DNA from 4 places in the Alkalinema pantanalense CENA528 genome. Region 1 is predicted to be linked to each of the others. Evidence: predicted binding sites of a transcription regulator. Region 1 holds the regulator's gene; each other region holds the start of a gene.

Region 1 (3,524 bases):
ATGACAGTATCCCGCGCAGCAATGTCCCGATCGCGCTGTTGAATGATTTTGCTGCGCTCATCAATTTCCTGATCCCGTGCAGCAATCTGGGCTTTGACTTCATCCCGTTGGGCCACTAACTGTTTTTGTTCGGCTTCCAGTTCCAAGATGTCAGACTTGAGCGCTAGAGCTTGCTGGGAAACGGAGAGTAATTGCGCCTGCACCACATTTCGCTGCTGTTCCACCTGGGCTCGTCGCGCTTCAGTGGCCCGTTGTAGGGCAGCGGCATCCTTAAGGGAGGTTTTCACGCGATCGAGCTGCGCCTGCACCTTGCCCCGCTCCACTTGGGACTTATTTAACTCCGCCTCAACGTTTTCCTTTTGTTCCGCCGTCTTACCAAGTTCTACCTTCGCTTGATCTAAATCAGTATTCGCGCGCCGGAGTCGCCGCTGAATCACCTCAAAGTTGAGAATCATGTCGCGAAATTGTCGATTCGCCAGCAACAAAATGCCCAACGTAGAAGCTGAGATGAGAATCCCAGTCAAAATTGTGACAACAACGGCAGTTTTCTTTGGACGGAGATTAAACAAACTCAGACGCGCTTTGCCCACTCGGGTTCCAATGCGATCGCCCAGAGTGGCAATGACACCCCCTAAGATCAACACCGCCAAAATCAGGATATACCCGCTAGACATTACAACCCCACCACACCTGCCGCTGGACTAAAGAGGTTTCCAAAACGGCTTCTACCAAAGACTATAGTCAGTCTAAAGCCTATTGAACGTTCTAACAGGACTGTTCTGTACGGAGTCTTTGGAAAACAAGCTTCTCCGCAGGGAGCAATCCGTTGGCTCGGAGCACCGAAACGATGGATGTTAGGTGAAAGATTTAGGTAAACTGCTGACTCAGCATGACGGGATTATGAACTGTGATTTTCTTTTTGTGAATGGAGATCATTTCATCCTGGCGCAAATCGCCCAAAAGTCGAGTTACCGTCACACGGGTCGATCCGATCGCTTCCGCGATGGCCTGGTGGGATAGCTTGAGATCGATCGTGATCCCGTTTTGTCCCGGCACCCCAAAGTCTCGGCAGAGAATCAGCAGGAAACTCACGAGTCGGGATCCCATATCGCGGTGGGCCAAGGTTTCGATCATCATCTCCGTTTGCAAAATCCGGGACGATAGACCCTTCAACATCCACATCGACAGGTCAGGATTTTCTTTGAGCGCCTTTTCCACCTGTTCGATCGGCACCGACAGCAGTTCCACGGGGGTAAAGGCCACCGCGTGATAGAAGCGATCGGCTTTTTGCCCAGTAATTAGCGACAAAACCCCGAATACACTGTTTTCCCGCAGCAGCGCGACAGTGATTTCTTCCCCCGCTTCATAGACCCGAGACAGCTTTACGGCTCCTTTCTGGAGAAAATAAACTCGTTCAGCAGGATCACCCGGAAAGAAGATTGTCTTACCCCGCTCGAAGGTTTCCACCATCGGCGGATAAGCATTTCCACCCATTTGGCGGAACATTGATGCGAGCGACTTGTCTGGGCTTATTACCATCTTCCCCGTTCCTAACGCCGTTCTACGGAAAGGCCAGTAGAGTTAGCTAACTATACAATCAAGGGGTCAACGTTCAAGAGATCTGCTCAGAGATTAATTCCGATGAGAATTATTTCTATAAGATTCACTCTGTGAGCAATTGTTGACTTGAGAACAATAAAACCTACCGATCGAGGAGTTTTTGTAGCAAGAAATACACTCCGCCATGCTTTCTAATAAGCTTGTGGGCAATTTAGCTGAGCCAGAGCCTTCAACGTGGAGCTTTTTGGGAACTAGCATTGGTCTAGGTTCGCTCTGGGTTGAATCAGGAAGCTGCATCTAGATGAATGACGCTCAATCTGACTAGGTTTATCTGAGTGAAGTCCATAGGATGACGAACGATGGCGAAAACTTGTGCTGATTTACACTTGGCATTCTTGTCACAATTCCCCTTGTCACGCTGAGATTGTCAATATCTTACTCCCAAGTTTTGGCCCCCGCACAATTTTGTCCAGCCAGCTAATCTCTACTCAAGGCTGGGCTTTGAGCGACCCAGACAGCGACGATCGCCTCGCACTACCACAATGGCCGGAAATCTCCCCAGGGTTGCCTATTCCATGGCTGCCCATCTTTGAGTATTCTCATAAATGCTCTCAACGTACATGGCTATGCTGAATCTGAGTGGAAAAAACGCCCTGGTCACAGGAATTGCTAACGATAAGTCGATCGCCTGGGGCATTGCCCAGCAACTCCATAGGGCCGGAGCCAACATTGGGGTCACCTATCTGCCGGATGATAGCGGCAAGTTTGAGAAAAAGGTGCGGGATCTGACCGAACCGTTGAGTCCTAGCCTGTTTGTGCCCTGTAACGTCCAGAGCGATGAGCAAGTTCAAGCCACCTTTGATGCGGTGAAGGAAGCTTGGGGACGGCTAGATATTTTGATTCACTGTCTGGCCTTTGCCAACAAGGAAGAATTGAAGGGCAACTTTAGTGCCACCAGTCGGGAAGGCTTCAAGCTGGCCCTGGATGTTAGTGCCTACTCGTTAATTCAGATGGCGGGGGCGGCCAAACCCTTGATGACCGAGGGCGGTAGTATTGTCACCCTGACCTACTACGGTGGCGTGAAGGTGATTCCTAACTACAACGTCATGGGAACGGCCAAGGCCGCCTTGGAAATGAACGTGCGGTATCTGGCCCATGAACTCGGCTCCCAGGGAATTCGAGTCAATGCTATTTCCGCTGGCCCCATCCGTACCCTAGCCTCCTCTGCGGTGGGTGGGATCCGCGACATGATTAAGCATGTGGAAGAAGTGGCTCCCCTGCGGCGCACCGTCACCCAGTTGGAAGTGGGTAATACGGCAGCGTTCCTGAGCAGTGACCTTTCCAGCGGGATTACGGGCCAGGTGATCTATGTGGATTCCGGGTACGAAATCATGGGTATGACCGACAGCCGTGTCGAGTCATAACTCGTCCCTGATTCAATTCTCATACAGGTTAAATCCCCATCAGGAACGGCTCGATCGCCAGTTCTACATCGGGGAAAGCTAGAAGCCGAATGGGGCCTTGGGAGAGGGTGGTCATTGACCGATAATCCTCTCCTTGAGGATCTCGATAAATCCTGACTTAGCTAACTCCCTAAATTTCACGGGATAATGGAACCCTCACACCCTTAATTTGCAATCTTTGAGTGGAATTTGGCTATGCAGACCACCGATCGTCCGACTGTTCCTGCTGTTTTTCCCAGCGATCGCACCGCAACCGTTCACCGCAAAACCGGGGAGACGGATGTCACTGTGACGATTCGCTTGGACGGGACGGGACAGTGCAACGTCAACACTGGGATTCCTTTCTTAGACCACATGCTGCACCAAATTTCCTCCCATGGCCTGTTTGACCTAGACATTCAAGCCACCGGTGACCTCCATATCGACGACCACCACACCAACGAAGATGTGGGCATTACCCTAGGCATGGCCTTGGCAAAAGCCTTGGGCGATCGCAAGGGC
Region 2 (3,524 bases), on a different contig from region 1:
GTTGCCTGTTGCTGCACTGGTTCCGCCGCGTGGGAAAAATCGCCGAATCCCTTATGATTAGTCAATTCAGAGGGATACGCCTTTGAACGGCTGTATCCCTTGCTGAATAAGGGTTTCAGCCCAAATTTTTCATAACACGGAACCAGTGCCTGATTTTGCGTTTTCGGTTGGGAGCGCGTTTCCGCCGTTTCTGTTTGGCTGCTTGCTTGATTTGGGCTTGAGTTTCGGCGAAGAACCGAGGGTTCTCAATCTTGGTGCCGTCACTCAGGGCAACGGCAGTCAAGGTACCAAAATCAATTTACCTGCATCTGGTTTTTGTGACCAAATATCGGCGCAAAATCATCACCTCGGAAATGATACAAACCATGGCTGAGGTGTTCCAGCGAGTCTGCATTGCCAACCAAAGCAAGATGCTAGAAATTAATGGAGAGCCAGACCATGTGCATTTGATGGTTGATTTGCATCCTGACAACAACATCTCTCAATTAGTGGCAAGCCTCAAAGGCGCATCCAGTCGAATTGTGCAGAAAATTTACTATGGCAAGCCCGTCTTTTGGTCTAGTTCCTACTACGCTGCCTCAGTGGGTAGCGTTCTGCTGGAAAGAGTGAAGCAATACATCCAAAATCAAAATGGGTTTAGCTGATTGTCGATTCCGCTGCGCTCCATCGACGGGCTATCCTTCCCCAATCTAAGAGGGATGGAGACTGCCGCCAATTTGTTCAATAAAAAAGGGAAAAAGTGATCTCTACACTCTTTCCCAAAGGTTAGATGGATTAAATTAAATGATGCTTTCTAGCCGTGGCTACCAACAGCAACGGGTTCAGCATCCTCCTCAGACTGCCGTAAGCTAGGGAAAAGGAAATGGTTCTCTTCAACGTACTGAGCCCCAAATAATCCTTTCTCTGCCCAGAAGTACCGATCGGTGGTATGCTCGTTACGTTTCACTAAAAGCAGGGCGGGGGGAAGAATGCCTTCAGCATGAATGAACCTGCGAGCTGCGGTAACGGGTTTATCGTCACCACAGTCAATGCTAAATTGAGGCACGCTTTCCAGGATTCTACGCCCTTCTTGACGTCGCCGACTCTTACGCTTGCGTCTCCTTGCCAAACCCTCTACCTCCTTATCCTAGCTGCCAAGTTGTAGTACTTGTTACAAAACCGTCGAAAGTATATCGACTTGAGCCTAAAATTTCAACTTCTTTTAATCCATCTATACAAAAGCTGATTGTTCGCGAAATGGCCGTTGCGATGGCACATATCTTTTCCCTGTAAGCTTACGCTGTTCTTAAGAACTGATACGAAGTGTAACAGAGGTTACAAAATATGAATTCAGCCAATACCTTTAAATTACTGGTTACAAATACTTAAGTCAATCCATTTCTGTTAAGAATTTAGGTTCGATCGGGTTAACTTCATGCTAATGCCAGCCAGCGCGGAATTTGTAGCGATTTGTCAGTCTCAGTTGCTGCTGCTGACCCAGTCTTTGGGCATCACCTTGGGAGCCGTCTATTTGGCGGAGGACTGGGCCGGGGGAGATACCCCTAAGTTAGTTGCGATCGCAGCAGTTCCAAGCCTAGAGGCAGCAACAGCAACTTTGCAGCGGTTAGCGCACACTTCCAGCGATTTGGGGTCACCATTACCGCCTTCGCTAGCCGGGCAGGATCTATCTCCCGAAGAAACGAACCGCCTGAGCCAACAGCCTCCTCAGCCCGCCCTAAGTTCCCCTCAGCCCCCTTTAGACGACTTGCTGGCAAATCATGTCTCTTTGACCACCTTGCACCCTCACCAACTGGTACTGCCCCTCGTCCATGATGAAATTGTGCTAGGTTTTCTCGTCACTGAGCGAAATGATCGCCCTTGGCTGGAAATAGAACAGCAAAAACTTGAGCCGGTTGCCAATACCTTGACCTTAGCCTGTGTGGTGGATCAACGGGCACAATGGCTAGATTATCAACAAAGACAGCAATTACATCACCGCCAACATCGCCAAGAGGTGATGGATAACTTGATCCACCAGTTTCGCAACCCTCTGACGGCATTACGCACCTTTGGTAAGCTTTTGCTCAAACGGCTGGCTACGACGGATGGCAACCGCGATGTGGCGGCCAGTATTGTGCGAGAAAGCGATCGCTTACAGGAGCTCTTAAAACAGTTGGAAGGGGCCATAGAACCACCGGAAGTCGTCGAGGTGGCATTACCACCTGCGATGGGTTCTTCCTTGATGCTTAGCCCTGCAACAGTGGAGGATAGGCCGGAGCCTATGTGGGACGTACTCGGCACCGGTGGCCTCCAAGTGGAAACCTGTTCTGTAGAGAGCATTCTGGAACCACTTCTGCTGTCTGCCCAAGCCATCGCCCAGGACAAAAATCAAACTTTCCAAGTAGACATCGCAAAGTCTTTACCTTGGGTGAAGGTCGATCGATCTGCCCTGCGAGAAGTGTCCAGCAATCTCATCGATAACGCCATCAAGTACACCCCCGCCGGGGGCACAATCCACGTTCGAGTTACGCAGGAAGCCCAACAGATAGCCTTCCGGGTGAGTGATAATGGCCCTGGCATTCCACCAGAGGACTTACCTCACTTATTTGAGCGGCACTATCGCGGGATCCAAGCCCATACCGAAGTCCCAGGCACGGGATTAGGACTTGCGATCGCCCAAGAATTAATTCATCAAATGAATGGCCAAATCCAGGTCTTTAGTCCACCTCAGCCGGAAGGATGGATATCCCAAGACCTGGATCAAGTCCCCGTCCACGGAACAACACTATTGGTCATATTACCGATCGTGGTGTAAAAAATCGTGGACGGGTTGCCTGGACAGTTAGATTGCTTCTGAATCTCTATTGAGGAAGAATTAAATCTTGACTCAGTTCTAGATTGAGATCAGTATTCGGCTTGATGGAGATTAACTCAACCTTATCTCCACCTAGGGTCACCCCAGCAATCGCACCGACCCCTGCGCCAGTCAGAACTTCCCAAGCTTTAATGTTGCGATCGCCCGTCACTGCAGCAATTCCGGCAGCCGCAGCCGCACCCAAGGCCGCATCTTTAACAATCGTGCCAGCGCTGGCTCCTTTCCGTACCACTTCCATCTCCGTGATTTTCTCAGAGCTAGCACTGAGCGCCATGCGGGTTCCATTGGCCATGACCAGTTCCTTAGAGATAAACTGCGCTGCACCGTCGGAAACCACGAGCTGACCTTCCACTTGACTGCCAGCAGGAATAATCACTTTTCCACTGCTGGTGACAATATTCTGAGCAACAGTAACGGTCAGGTTAGAGGGCTGGGGTTCATTTTTCCCCAAGAGAATCCGATCGGCCTGGTCATAGCGCACAGGAATGGAGGTTCCAGCAGCAATCCGAATTTGTTGGGGGGTGGGGCGATAACCCACGATATAGGGCGAGGAGATCGTCGCCGTTTGTCCCGTGGTGTTGAGGGCTTGGTAAATGAAGGCTGCGACTTCGGCGCGAGTAGCGACGCGGTTAGGATTAAGTTGATTAATATCGGGATAGTTGACGACCAT
Region 3 (3,524 bases), on a different contig from region 1:
GTTGCCCAATCCCAACACACCTGAGCCTCCTAAATCCAGGCGATTGGCCCTGCTAAATAATTGGCAGCAATGGATTAAACCGATGCTTTTGTTATCGGCTGGCGTCCATGCCTTGATTTTCTTCACGCCCCTCACTAGTCTGAACAAACCTCAGCCTAAGGAAAAAGAACCGCCCGTTAAGTTATCCCGACTCTCGGATAAGGTATTGGTTAAAACGTTGCCGAAAGTGAAAGTGACCGATGCAGTGAAACCTGCTGTGCCACCGGTGAAAGTTGCTTCGACTAGCCCGATCGTGATTAAGGAAAGCCCTAAACCTGAGCCGGAGAAGAAAGCGGAACCTAAGTCGCCGGAGAAGAAAGCGGAGACAAAGCCCGCGACCCCCACAACCGATTCTGGATCAACGGAGGGTGCCAATGCCAACGAGGTAGATGCTGATAAGGCTACCACCGATAAAAACGAAGCATCTAAGTTGGATGCAGAATCTCAAAAGTTCTCTGATGTGATTGTTGGTCTTCGGAAGGCGCTGAACCCGAGTGAAGATAACGAACCTGAGGTAGATCCCTATCTGTTGCCTGAACCAACGGAGTTTTTCCCGAACCCGGATGATTCGACCCAAGTGGTGGGAGGCATTCTAGGAAAATCTTGGATTTCCAATACTGATGTCGATAGTGTTGCAGCGAGTTTAGGCAGTCAGTTTGCCGATGGATTTACCAAGAAAGCGTCCTATGGGGGAGGCGATGTTTTTGAGGCTAAACTCGGTTCTACGGTACGGTATGTCAGTTTGGTCAATGTCAATAGCGGCAGTGGAGTGATTGTATTTCTCTGGAATAAATCCCCGGTATAGCTGTGGTGTCCAGCCAAAGGTCAATACACCTTGGATTAAGCAAGTAGTGAAGTAGATGATCAGGGTGTGTGTTGCTCTCTGAGTCAGCGACACACACACAAGCACTTCTTTAACTCATTTCCAACATACGTTGAATGGGGCGCAGGGCTGCGACTCGGGTCGCTTCCGGAAGGGTAATTTCTGGCGTTCTATTTTTCATGGCTAAATACAATTTTTCCAGCGTATTCAACCGCATGTGGGGACATTCATTACAAGCACAATTGTTCAGTGGCGGCGCAGGAATAAATTTCTTATCAGGAGCGGCTTTTTGCATTTGGTGAATGATGCCCGGTTCCGTGACCACGATGAACGATGAACTGGGACTTTGTTGGCAGTATTTGAGTAATCCGGTGGTGGAGGCGATGTAGTTGGCGTGTTTGAGCAGGGGAATTTCGCATTCCGGGTGGGCAATGACTTCCGCCTGGGGATGGGCCATTTTGAGTTCAATCAGTTTTTTCTCAGAAAACGTCTCGTGTACCATGCAACTCCCCTGCCAGAGCACCATGTCTCGCCCGGTCTGCTCCATGACGTAGCGTCCTAGGTTGCGATCGGGGGCGAAGATAATCGGTTGCTCCAGGGGAATTTGGTTGACAATTTTAACGGCGTTGGCGCTGGTGCAGATGATGTCACTCATCGCTTTGATTTCCGCTGTGCAGTTGATGTAGGAAATCACGATGTGATCTGGGTGCTGCCGTTTGAAGTCGGCGAAGGCATCCGGGGGGCAACTGTCAGCCAGGGAGCAGCCAGCGGCTAAGTCGGGCAGGAGAACTAATTTTTCGGGGTTAAGAATTTTGGCAGTTTCCGCCATAAAGTGAACCCCAGCGAAGATGATGACATCCGCCTGGGTTTGGGCTGCCTGCTGGGACAGTCCGAGGGAATCACCCAGATAATCCGCAATGTCTTGAATCTCAGAATCTTGGTAGTAATGCGCCAAAATCACGGCATTCAGGTCTTTTTTGAGATCTCGAATGGCGGCAAATAGATCGCGCGGCAAGGGATTTTGGGTCGATGCAACGGTGGTAAACACGATCGAAGGATCCTTGGGTGAGATGGATGAGAGTAGATATTTATAGTTTAAATTACCAAAATTAAAAGTCAATATTTTATCAGAAATTACCAAGAAGATAATTTCTTTGGATCCGTCAAGACGGGTGTGCGGAATCCAGAAATCCTAGAATAGGGCTTTTGGTGCATCCTTGGGCAGAAAATGCCGGAGTTCAGATCGGCAAGTCCTCGGCCCAGGGTGTCGCTCCGAACACCATCCCTTAGAATGGAAGCAGTCCTGTTTCTCTGATGAACGCTTTGATTTCCCCTGCTAGCCCACAAAATTTGACTCAAACAACTTTGACCCAGCCCGATCGCAGCCAGCAAGAAACCCTAGACCTGTTAGAGTGGTCGCGGCTCTGTCAGCATTTGGCGACCTTTGCGGCGACGAAGTTAGGGGCGATCGCGGCACGGAATTTGCAAATTCCGACCACCCAAGGCGAAACGCTGCAATTATTGGCCCAGACCCGTGAAGTTTATACGCTGGAAAATCAGTTGGCCAGTGGGCTTCAGTTTACGGGCATTCAAGACATTGGGGATGCGTTAGAACGATCGGCGTTGCAAGGGATTCTCTCCGGGGAGGAGTTGCTGGAAATTGCGACGACCTTGGCGGGAGCACGAAATTTACGGCGGACGATCGAGAATCAGGACAATTTGCCAACGCTGACGGAATTGGTTGCGGAATTGCGAACCTATCCTGAAATTGAACAGGAAATTTATCGCTGCATTGACGATCGGGGGAAGGTGACGGAACGGGCCAGTCCGAAGCTGGCGGACATTCGGGAAAAAATTCGCAGCACCCGCGATCGAATCTATAGCATCTTACAAAAAATGCTAAGTCGCCATGGGAATGCGATTCAGGAACCCGTGATTACTCAACGGGATGGCCGTTTTGTGATTCCCGTCAAAGCGCCCCAAAAGGATGCCATTCCGGGGATTGTCCACGATGCCTCTATGAGTGGAGCCACGCTGTATGTGGAACCGCAATCGACGGTACAGATGAATAATGCCCTACGCCAACTGCTGCGGCAGGAGCAGGCGGAGGAAGAAGCGGTTCGGCGCAAGTTAACGGAACAGGTGGCGGCGGTTCAGGAAGATTTGGAAGCGTTGGTGGCGATTTGTACGCGGTTGGATTTAGCCACGGCGCGGGCTCGCTATAGCTTTTGGTTGGAGGCCAATCCACCGCGATTTATTGACTGGGGGGAAGGGGACAAAACGGAGCCGATCGTGCTGCGGAATTTGCGCCATCCGCTGTTAATTTGGCAGCAGCAACACGAACAGGGACGCGAAGTGGTGCCGATTCATTTGACGATCGATCCACAGATCCGGGTGGTGGCAATTACGGGGCCGAATACCGGGGGAAAAACGGTGACGTTGAAGACCCTGGCGCTGGCAGTATTGATGGCGAAGGTAGGGTTATTTGTTCCGGCGCGGGAACCCGTGGAACTGCCTTGGTTTAGCCAAGTATTAGCCGATATTGGCGATGAACAGTCATTGCAGCAAAGTTTGTCTACGTTTTCTGGTCACATTCGCCGCATCGGTCGCATTTTGAATGCGTTAGCACCGGGTGAAGCATTGCCGATCGCGTTGCCTGAAG
Region 4 (3,524 bases), on a different contig from region 1:
GAGACCATCTTCAGCCACTTCCCCAATCCGCACAAACTTCGACAAGTGGTGGTTGGATTCCAGGGTCACTTTGCCTTCCGGTGCATCAAAGGTTTGACCGTAGGCCGCCTTCTTCACTTTGTCCAGATCTTCAAAGGTGCCTGCTTTTTCCACCGCCTGTTTCCAGAGGTAGACCATGATGTAGGCCGCTTCCATGGGATCGTTGACCACGCGGTTTGCACCGTACTTAGCCTTGAACGCTTCCACAAATTTTTTGCTGGCGGGGGTATCGACGGTTTGGAAGTAGTTCCAGGCCGCGTAGTGACCTTTCAGATAGGGCACGCCGATCGCTTGCACTTCTTCTTCGGCGATACTGACGGACATGGTGGGATATTTATCCGGCCCCATGCCTGCGGCTTGCATTTCCTTAAAGAAAGCAACGTTGGTGTCTCCGTTCAGGGTGTTGTAAATCACGCCCCCGTTAGGTAGAGCCGCTTTGATCTTGGCGATCACGGGTTTAACTTCGGTGTTGCCGAGGGGAATGTAGTCTTCTCCAACGGTTTTGCCACCCTTAGCAGCCAGTTGCGCCTTAATAATGGTGTTGGCGGTTTGGGGGAAGACGTAGTCAGACCCAACAAGGAAGAATTCCTTGCCTTTATTTTCCAGTAGCCAATCAACGGAGGGCTCAATCTGTTGGTTAGGAGCAGCTCCGGTGTAGAAGACGTTGTTGGAGCATTCCTGTCCTTCGTATTGCACCGGATACCACAGCAGGTGCTTCTTGGACTCGAACACGGGCAGCACAGCTTTACGGCTGGCAGAAGTCCAGCAGCCAAAGACCGTGGCGACTTTGTCTTGATCGATCAACTTTTTAGCTTTTTCAGCAAAGGTGGGCCAAGTGGATTGACCATCTTCGGTGATCGGCTCAATTTGCTTACCGAGGACGCCACCGGCTTTGTTGATTTCTTCGATCGCTAGCAATTCAGCATCCACGACGCTCTTTTCGGAGATGGCCATCGTGCCACTGAGGGAATGGAGAATACCGACTTTAATGGTGTTGCCACTACCACTGGCTGCGGGGGAAGCGCCTGGAGAGGTGGTAGAGCTTGGGGTGGGGGTGGGGGCTGAACAAGCTTTCAGCAGTAAACTACCTGCTGTGGCGGAGCTAAACAGGATAAACTCACGCCGCCCAAATTGCTTTGTCATTGTTTCAACTTGCTCCTCACAAAAGGATGGAAATCAGGATGCAGAAGTGATTAACTGAGGTCGCATCCTCAACATGCTAGAACTGCATATCTCCCAAAAATGTATTCTCGTACACAAAATCCCTAGGTTTTGGGTATTAAATGTGACTGAGATTACGGAAAATGCGTGATGTTCGACCCTGCGGAAGGGTAGCTTTTTGTCTAGCTTTATTCGCATTTATTGAAACATTGGCATTTGCTGACATATTTCAGCAAATACTGTAACATTCAGCGATCGGGCGTTGGAAATCGAAGCTTGGCGATCGAACGCTGGCGGACTATCAATCGATTGGAATTTAAGGGGGATCACGCGATCGGCTGAGCCAGGGTTTGGGGGTGCAAGTGGGTGGTAATGAAATGGATGACGGAATCGAGTCCCTCCTGGGTTTTGAGATTGGTAAAGCTGAAGGGTTTGTCGCCACGCATCCGACGGGCATCGCGATCCATCACGTCCAAGCTAGCGCCGACGTAGGCTGCGAGATCAATTTTATTAATGACTAAGAGATCGGATTTGGTAATACCGGGGCCACCTTTGCGGGGAATTTTGTCACCGCCTGCTACATCAATGACATAAATAGTCAGGTCAACCAGTTCTGGACTGAAGGTTGCTGCCAAATTGTCACCACCACTTTCGACGAAGATAATATCGAGGGTTTGAAAGCGTTGTTCCAAGTCTTCGATCGCGGCGAGGTTCATGGAGGCATCTTCGCGGATGGCAGTGTGGGGGCAGCCTCCGGTTTCCACACCGAGGATGCGATCGGCGTTGAGGGCTTGGCTGCGGACGAGGAATTGGGCGTCTTCTTGGGTGTAGATATCGTTGGTGACGACGGCGAGTTGATAGCGATCGCGCAATCGTTTGCACAGGACTTCGACGAGGGCGGTTTTTCCGGAACCGACGGGGCCTGCGACTCCGACACGTAGGGTACTCATGGAGATCTACACTCCTGCAATCACTGCAATAACTGAAGCTAGTAATCCATGCATATCAGAACGGGTACTGATCTTCAAGCCATCTGGCAGAAATCGTAAGGATTAATTTTGATTGTTTGATGTTATGGGGAAACTCGATCGCGCTAAAGCTGATTACGGAGCTTGAGTTGCAGGTAGCGATCGATGAGTTGATCGGTGATTTGATCCGCTGGGGCGTCTAAGACTAATACGCCTTTTTGCTTCAACTTTGCAAAGGCCACTTGCCGCTGGTTGATCAGATCTAATGCGACCGCACGGGCATAGTTTTCTGCAACCTCGATGCTGAAGGTATGGGCTTGGCGATCGATTTCGCTATCCCGCAGCGCAACGCAAAAGGGTAAATAGCGCGGAGCCAGTCGTCCCATGGCATTTAGCAATTCCATCGATGCAATGTCATCAACAATATCTGTAATCACAACAATGAGGGCGCGGCGATGTTGTTGCTGGGTGATGGTGTTGATGGTGCCGAGATAATCAGGTTCGATGAAATCCGGCTGGATGGGGGTGAGTTGTTCTAGTAATTGCATGAGTTGCCGATCGCCCCGTTGCGGCGGAATCCAGGTGTGCAAGGCCCGATCGAAGACACCCACGCCCACCCGATCGCCCCGTTTCAAAGCAGTTAACGCTAGGGATAGGGTCGCATTTAAGCCCCAATCAAACCGCTGCAACCCATTGACCTGGGCCGTCATCAAGCGTCCCCGATCGAGCAGAATAATCAGGGTTTGTTCCTGCTCCGGTTCTAGGACACGCACCAAGGGGCGATCGCGCCGTGCGGTGGCTTTCCAGTCGATTAAGCGGGGATCGTCGCCCGTGGCATAGTCCCGCAGTTCTGCAAATTCCGTACCCATGCCCATGCGGCGATTTTGCCGGATGCTGCCCGTGGCCTGGAGTGCCAGCCGAATTGAGAGCGATCGCAGCCCAATTAAATCCGGGAAGACCTCCACCGGGGTCGATTCCGCCACCGTCCAATCCAACCAAACCAGCTTCCAGTTGCTCAGTTGCCGCACGGCAATTTTGCCCCAGTTGTAGGATCCGCGATAGGTGGGTTTGGCTTGGTAGGTGAGATCCTGGGATTCCTGGGGAGCGAGTCTAGCTTCCAAGGTGTCCTGGGAGATGGTGAAATGCGATTGGGGATAGGCATCGCGAATTTGCACGATCGCCTCGCGATTTTTAGCACGAACGGTTAGAGTAATGGGATTATCCCGTCCGATCGACAGTCGAGAGATGGGCTGCCGCATCACCTCAACCCGCTGCGATCGACTACGAAGGCCATCAATGACCACAGCTCCCAACACTGCAAAATCGTACAGTAGTAGCAATAGTAACGCCAATCCT

The links. Region 1 encodes NtcA, which controls nitrogen genes in cyanobacteria. Its sites were predicted from a motif close to TTTGTANNNNNNNNTACAAA; they were not measured.
Region 2: ACN4EG_RS08265 (DUF3155 domain-containing protein) is a predicted target of NtcA. The motif match lies at 1,138-1,157, and genes of this name have one in related genera.
Region 3: nadA (quinolinate synthase NadA) is a predicted target of NtcA. The motif match lies at 1,950-1,969, and genes of this name have one in related genera.
Region 4: urtA (urea ABC transporter substrate-binding protein) is a predicted target of NtcA. The motif match lies at 1,281-1,300, and genes of this name have one in related genera.

The regions. Positions count from the first base shown of each region.
Region 1 covers NZ_JBLZFX010000010.1:9,776-13,299, reverse strand. Annotated here, with positions in the region: gene ACN4EG_RS05300 (DUF3084 domain-containing protein) at 1-674, opposite strand, end outside; gene ntcA (global nitrogen regulator NtcA) at 868-1,506, opposite strand; gene fabI (enoyl-ACP reductase FabI) at 2,187-2,984, shown strand; gene hisB (imidazoleglycerol-phosphate dehydratase HisB) at 3,219-3,524, shown strand, end outside.
Region 2 covers NZ_JBLZFX010000018.1:35,356-38,879, forward strand. Annotated here, with positions in the region: gene tnpA (IS200/IS605 family transposase) at 255-644, shown strand; gene ACN4EG_RS08265 (DUF3155 domain-containing protein) at 794-1,108, opposite strand; gene ACN4EG_RS08270 (sensor histidine kinase) at 1,415-2,794, shown strand; gene ACN4EG_RS08275 (S-layer homology domain-containing protein) at 2,841-3,524, opposite strand, start outside.
Region 3 covers NZ_JBLZFX010000013.1:86,714-90,237, forward strand. Annotated here, with positions in the region: gene ACN4EG_RS06785 (hypothetical protein) at 1-844, shown strand, start outside; gene nadA (quinolinate synthase NadA) at 954-1,910, opposite strand; gene ACN4EG_RS06795 (endonuclease MutS2) at 2,213-3,524, shown strand, end outside.
Region 4 covers NZ_JBLZFX010000100.1:15,322-18,845, forward strand. Annotated here, with positions in the region: gene urtA (urea ABC transporter substrate-binding protein) at 1-1,182, opposite strand, end outside; gene ureG (urease accessory protein UreG) at 1,527-2,150, opposite strand; gene ACN4EG_RS22925 (DUF58 domain-containing protein) at 2,294-3,524, opposite strand, start outside.